Regions from separate parts of the Caballeronia sp. NCF2 genome, predicted to be linked through region 2. Evidence: predicted binding sites of a transcription regulator. Region 2 holds the regulator's gene; each other region holds the start of a gene.
The links. Region 2 encodes FNR, which switches genes on or off when oxygen is low (the NO sensors DNR and NnrR bind a similar motif). Its sites were predicted from a motif close to TTGATNNNNATCAA; they were not measured.
Positions count from the first base shown of each region.

Region 1: NCS02_RS17870 (OmpW/AlkL family protein) is a predicted target of FNR. The motif match lies at 1,304-1,317, and genes of this name have one in related genera.
Region 3: cyoA (ubiquinol oxidase subunit II) is a predicted target of FNR. The motif match lies at 1,137-1,150, and genes of this name have one in related genera.

Region 1 is NZ_JALQDN010000054.1:56,374-58,637, reverse strand. It holds gene NCS02_RS17885 (GlxA family transcriptional regulator) at 1-244, shown strand, start outside; gene NCS02_RS17880 (hypothetical protein) at 360-857, shown strand; gene NCS02_RS17875 (hypothetical protein) at 859-1,152, opposite strand; gene NCS02_RS17870 (OmpW/AlkL family protein) at 1,401-2,018, shown strand; gene NCS02_RS17865 (hypothetical protein) at 2,224-2,264, shown strand, end outside.
Region 2 is NZ_JALQDN010000064.1:287,836-290,099, reverse strand. It holds gene NCS02_RS24470 (response regulator) at 1-283, shown strand, start outside; gene fnr (fumarate/nitrate reduction transcriptional regulator Fnr) at 446-1,180, shown strand; gene NCS02_RS24460 (DUF1488 family protein) at 1,156-1,461, opposite strand; gene NCS02_RS24455 (hypothetical protein) at 1,556-1,867, opposite strand; gene NCS02_RS24450 (universal stress protein) at 1,920-2,264, opposite strand, start outside.
Region 3 is NZ_JALQDN010000063.1:163,788-166,051, forward strand. It holds gene NCS02_RS22820 (septal ring lytic transglycosylase RlpA family protein) at 46-570, shown strand; gene NCS02_RS22825 (hypothetical protein) at 675-899, shown strand; gene cyoA (ubiquinol oxidase subunit II) at 1,268-2,152, shown strand; gene cyoB (cytochrome o ubiquinol oxidase subunit I) at 2,156-2,264, shown strand, end outside.

The DNA of each region.
Region 1 (2,264 bases), on a different contig from region 2:
GAGCGAGCGCAACTTCGCGCGCGCCTTCGTGCAACTCGCGCAGTTGACGCCGCACGAGTTCGTCGAACGGGCGCGCGTCGACGCGGCGCGCAATATGCTCGAAAGCAGCGACACGCCGCTGAAAACCGTCGCCTACGACTGCGGCTTCGGCACGGCGGACCGCATGCGGCTCGTGTTCACGCGGAGGCTCGGTGTATCGCCGAATGATTATCGACTGAGCTTTCGCACGCGCTTTGTGAAGTGATCGGGGCGCTGGCGCGCCGACGCGTGACGCCGGGTTCGCTAAAATTCGAGATGAACGCGGCCCGTGCGACAGTGCGCGCGCCGCAGAATCCACCCTCGACATATCGGAACAGCGAATGACGAAACAAGAGACCGCCACGCAAGATCCCTACGAACGACGCGCACTGCTGCTGCATCTCGGCGACGTGCTGGAGTCCGTGTTTTGCCTGAGCCAATGCGCCGACGAATACGCGAGCATCGGCGAAGCGGTGAAGGGCAACGACGCGCTCGCGGGCTTCACGCTGCTCGGCTTCGTCGACGCGACCATGCCGCCGCGCGATTTCATCCGCCGTGCATCGGGTGCGTTTTTCGTTTGGCCGAAAGCGCTGCTCGATGAAACGCTGAATCGCCCGATGCTGGCGAACACCGTGAAGCACGATCTTTTCGCGGACAACGCGAAGGGCTGGAACGCCTACATGGAAGAGCGGCGCAAGGAAGTGCCGTGGTTCGGCGAGGATCTCCCCGAAGTCGCAACGAGCGCGGCGCCTGCGCACGAAGCCACGCCGGCAGCGGAAGCGGAAAAGCCGTCGCGCTATTCGACGTGGCCGTGGCCGGACAAGCCGGCCGACGCGTGATCTACTGCTTCTTGCTCATGCCGCTCGCGCCCGAGTCGAAGCCGAGTCCGTTCGGCCGGTCGGGCGCTGCGCCCTTGCCCGATGACGTCTTGCCCGGCCGCGTCTTCAGCGCATCGCTGGCATTCGCGGCGGCCGCAGCGGGCGGCGTCACGTTTTTCTCCTGATACGCGGGCGTACTGTCGTAATCGAGCTTGTTCGGTTTTTGCGGCGCCTGCTGCGCGCTCGCCACGACGGCCAATGTGCCGCCGAGCAGAATCCCCGTCATGCGCCCGAGTGTGCCGATTGTGGGTCTCATCTGCTTCCTCCCTTTGTTCTGCACGTCCTCTTCGTTCAGCAAGGCGCGGACCCGCCCGCAAGTGGCGCGCGGTCGCAGACCCGCCGATGCGTAAAGCATGCTTGTCCGCGCGCAAGGCTTGCCGCGATAGGCGGCGCGCGTCTGGCGCGCGTTGATTGTGGTCAAAGGCGCGACCGACCCTCGCTCGGACAATTCTCACTTTTAACGTGAGTGAGCTAAAAATGAGAAAGGGTCTCGGGGCAATCGTCATGGCATGCGCGGCGTTGTTCGCGGGCGCGGCGCAGGCGGCAGGCGATGCATCGTCGAGCGATGCCATGGGCGGCATCCACGCCGGCGATGTGCTGGTTCGCCTGCGCGCGATCAGCATTCAGCCCGATGTGACAGCGGGGGGCACGCTCGGCACGCTCGGTGTCAACGTCAACAACGCGATCGTGCCGGAGCTCGATTTCACGTACATGATCCGCGATGACATCGGTGTGGAATTGATTCTCGGCACGTCGCGGCATCAGGTGACGTCGAACATCGGCGGGCTTGGCGGCGTGGGCGTGCTGCCGCCGACGCTGCTCCTGCAATATCACTTCAATCACGCGGGGCGCGTGCGTCCGTATGTCGGCGCGGGCGTGAACTATACGTACTTCTACAACGACAAGCTCAAGGCGGGCGACACGCCGGTGTCGATCAAGCACAGCAGCTTCGGCCCGGCGTTGCAGGCGGGCGTCGACGTACAGGTGGCGAAGAATTTGTTCGTCAACGCCGACGTGAAGAAGATCTGGATGCGAACGAGCGCATCGGCGGGCGGCGCCGATCTCGGCTCGCTCAAGATCGATCCGTGGGTGATCGGCCTTGGCGTCGGCATGAAGTTCTGATGCGCGGTTCATCGCGGCAAATGTGCGCCGCGCCGCGCATCGTCTGAAAGTTGGCGGAAGATGCCAGTGCTTCTGGCGTGGACGGTTCGGCGGGCGCGGTATCCTTGACAGCAGGCCCGGCGCAGACTCGCGTCGCTCGAAGTGTGTCCGAGCGGCGCAAGAAACTGCAACGACTAATAAAACCGCATCGGGGAACTGCAAGCCAATGAGACCTTCCACTTACGCGGGATTCGTTTTGCTCGCGGC
Region 2 (2,264 bases):
CGGCGCGTACGTGAGCCTCGCGATGGCCGAACGCTTCGCGCAAAGCCTCACCGAACCTGACGATGCGCTACCGCATCAGCGATTGTCGAACCGCGAGTTCGAAGTGTTCCGGCGGCTGTGCGCGGGCGAATCCATCAGCGATATCGGCGAGGCGTTGTGCGTGAGCGCGAAGACCATCAGCACCTACAAAGCGCGCATCCTCGAAAAAATGCAGATTCCCCACGAAGCCGCGCTCGTGCGCTACGCGGTGCGCCATCAGCTTTTCGACGACGACAGCGCCTGAATCGAAGCGGCGCGTGTCGGCATTTCCCTACACGTCTTCCCGAATGCCTACGGCACGATCAGCCAGCACCGACATTTTTTCGACACAGCGCACTCCATAATTGGACACGTGACATGCGGGATCGCGCGTCGATGCGCGATCCGGTTCGACAGGAGGCGCAGCATGATTTCCGCGAGCGCAGACAGTCCCGGCATGCACGTCGACGCGAAGCCGCCGAGCACGCGTTGCTCGACGTGTTCGATGAAGCGCATCTGCATGCCGTCCGGCTTGTCGCCGGTCGATTATCAGCGTCTCGACGCGATGATCAGCTCGACGCGCTTCGTGCGGCGCGGCGAAACGCTTTTCCGCAGCGGCGATCCCTTCCAGAGTCTCTATGCGCTGCGCAGCGGCTGCTTCAAGACCGTCGTCATGCATCGCGAAGGACACGAGCAGGTCACGGGCTTTCATCTGGCGGCCGAGCCCCTCGGGTTCGACGGCGTGAGCACCGACCGCCACGCGTGCGACGCCATCGCGCTGGAAGACAGCGTCGTCTGCATCGTTCCGTTCGATCTGCTCGAATTGCTGTGCCGCGAAGTGAAGGCGGTGCAGCATCACGTTCATCGCATGATGTGCGGCGAGATCGTGCGCGAATCCAATCTGATGATGCTGCTCGGCACGATGACGGCGGAGCAGCGCGTCGCGGCCTTCCTGCTCAATCTGTCGACGCGCATGAAGGCGCGCGGCTATTCGCCCGCGCAATTCGTGCTGCGCATGACGCGCGAGGAAATCGGCAGCTATCTCGGGCTGAAGATCGAAACGGTCAGCCGCATGTTCTCGCGGCTGCAAAAGGCCGGCGTGATCGACGCGCGCGGCAAGGACGTGCGGATCCTCGATCAGGCGCGGCTCGAAGCAGTCTGAGCGCGCGCTTCGCGAAAGCGGAAAAATCCGCTGCGCAGCATCACCGACGTGCCGCCGACGCGGCTCAGCACATGTTCGGCGGCGCCTTCTATCGACGAGCGATGGCTCTCGAACGCCTGCTGCAGATCTTCCTCACGCCACGACGCCGCGCCGAAGTGATCCTCCAGCGCTTCGGCCGAAATGGTGCACTCGATCGGCTCACCGTCCGCGAAGGCGGCGAAAGTGAGCGAAGGGACATCGCCCTGATAGACGGGCGGCTGACTCGGAAACGTAACGATCATGCCGATACCTCGTGGAACGTTGATGCGACGCGAGCCGGCGCAGCGCATATCCACTTAGTCTTGGCCACGGTTTCGGAGCGCGTATTGATCTGGATCAAATCGCATCCGGCGCGCTGCGCTGAAGCAGCAGCTGAACGGCGTCATCGAATGTATGACGCAGCGCCGCGTTCACGTCGGCGTGTGTGCTGCGTTGCACCGTGACCTGCTCGGAATCGCGCGTGAGCAGAACCAGTTGCGCGTCGAAGACGGTGCGTCCCGCGCGATCGAGCGACGCCTTGATCGTGAGCCTGCAATCGACGACGTCTTTCGCGACGCCCGCAAGCCGCACGAGTTCGACGCCCGCTTCGCGTTCGATCGCGCTCGAGCCCGCGAAGCCGAGGCAGGCGATCTGCATTCCGAGGCCCATGTCATTGTTCTCCGGTCAGGCCATCGCGCGGGCGCGCCTCACTCGTCGTGGCTCACGCGTCTTTCGCGACATGCTTCGGTGCGCGCGTGAGCAGCACCGGACACGTCGAGCGTCTGACGAACGCTTCCGCGACGCTGCCGAGCGCGAGCCTGCGCAACCCGGTCCGGCCATGCGTGCCCATCACGACGAGATCCGCGGGCATGTGCACCGCGCGGCGCTGCAGGCACTTCGCGATCGTATCGGTGACGTTGCGCGTCTCCGCGAGTTCCGTTTCGCATTCGATGCCCGCATCGATCACGCGCGCATACGCGATATCGAGCGCGTGCCCGCCTTCCTCGCGCACGTTCACGCGATACTGCGCCGGATACGACGAAAGCGCGGCCACGTCGATCACGTA
Region 3 (2,264 bases), on a different contig from region 2:
CGTCAGGTCAGGTTACTTGCTCTCGAACAAAGCGATATGCACCGAATGAACATGCTTCAGCCGCGCATCCTCAGCGCCTTCGCCTGCATCCTGTTGATCGCCGGATGTGCAGCCTCTCTGTCGGAGCTCCGCAATGAGGGCGCTTCGACAAACCAACCGGCGAGCGCGTCGAGCTTTCCGGTTCAATCCGCAAACGACGATTCCGTTTCGACCGAAATCACTTCATCCGACCGGCCGGACGAGACACCGACCGCGCGCGCGTACCATCAAGCCGGGATTGCATCCTGGTACGGGCGAACGTTTCACGGTCGACGCACCGCCAGCGGCGAGCGCTTCGACATGTATGCCATGACAGCGGCACATCGCACGCTACCGCTCGGATCGTGGATCCGCGTCACGCTTCCGGGAGGGAGCCCGTCCGTCCTCGTCCGAATCAACGATCGCGGTCCGGTTTCACGCAACAGAATCATTGATCTGTCATACGGGGCAGCCGCTGCGCTGGGCATTGTCCGGCGTGGTTCGGCCCAAGTCGAACTATCGACCGATTCTGGTTTCCATACTCCGTCGTAGACTGCCGCTCCCATGTCTCGACTCTCACACAAGCGGGCAGCGTCCCCCCGCCTCCCGCTCACCAAGGCAATGCTCCTGCCATTGCCGCCTATGCACCGCAACTCATGACGCGCCGGTCCTGCATCTTCCTGTTCGTGCTGACCTACCTTCTGGGTTGCGTCCTGGCTGCGATGGACACCAAGGGGAGTCCGATCGACGTGATGCAGGCGACCATGTCCGCATGGAGCGCTTCGAACCGCGAAGCCGTTGCCGATGCGAGCCAGCGACGGCGCGATGAAATCGAGCGATCGAATGCCATTCGGGAATCCCGGCCTCTCGCCGGGCTTTAGCGAGAAGAACCGAAGAAGGCGCCTGGGCCGTGGCTTCACCCGGGCACGCGGCTCGGCTTCACCACGTGAGACGATCGAACCCGGCGAAGTTATCGCGGCGATCCATCGCGCGCGGCTCGAACACGCTTTGACGTCGCTTTATCACACTCGCAATTCCATCCCTTCGTTGTAGACTCGCCTGCTCCTTTCGGAGTAGGCAAAAAGTTCCGCCTTCGCGCGACACTCCGTCGCATCAACTTGATCTGAAACAAAATTTCAACCATTCGCGTCATCGCGAAAAATCGCGCGTGGCATGATCTTGACGCGGCGCAAAGCCGTGCAACGGCGTTCTTCCCGGGACGCTTCGATCATCGAAACCAGCGAATGCAATGAATGAAAATACCCAACGTTTAGCAGTGCCATTGTTATCGGGGTTGATAGCCAGTCTTTGTCTTTCGGGATGCAAGCTGGAGGTGTTGGACTCGAAAGGCGTGATTGGCGCAGCGGAATCGTCGCTGATCGCCACCGCGACTTACGCCATGCTTCTCGTCGTAGTCCCGGTGATCCTGCTCACCCTGTTCATCGCATGGCGCTATCGCGCGTCCAACACGAAGGCCACGTATGCGCCGAAATGGGCGCATTCCACGGCCATCGAAGTCGTGGTCTGGGCGATTCCCGCAGCCATCATCCTGTACCTCGGCATCCTCACGTGGAAAACCACGCACGAGCTCGATCCGTACAAGCCGCTGCAATCCGAAGTCAAGCCGATCAACGTCGAAGTCGTGGCGCTCGACTGGAAGTGGCTGTTCATCTATCCGGATCTTGGCGTCGCGTCGGTGAACCAGCTCGCGTTCCCGGTCGGCACGCCGGTGAACTTCCGCATCACGTCCGATTCGGTGATGAATTCGTTCTTCATCCCGCAACTCGGCAGCCAGATCTACGCGATGGCGGGCATGCAGACGAAGCTGCACCTGATGGCCGATCACGCAGGCGACTACGCAGGCATCTCGGCGAACTACAGCGGCAAGGGCTTCTCCGACATGAAGTTCCGTGCACTGGCCATGTCCAACGAAGACTTCGACGCGTGGCTGAAACAGGTCAAGAACGCGCCCGAGAATCTGAGCATGGACGTCTACGCCGGCGTCGCGCGTCCGAGCGAAAAGGTCGCGGTGCGCTACTTCTCGACCGTCGATCCGAAGCTCTTCAACAACATCGTCGCGAAGTACAACTACGGCAACTCGGTCGTAGGCGCAAATTGTGTAACCAAGGGGTAAGCCATGTTCGGCAAACTAACGCTTGAGGCGATCCCGTACCACGAGCCAATCATCATGGGGGCGACCGTCTTCATGGCGGTCCTCGCGCTCGGTACGGTCGGCCTTATCACTA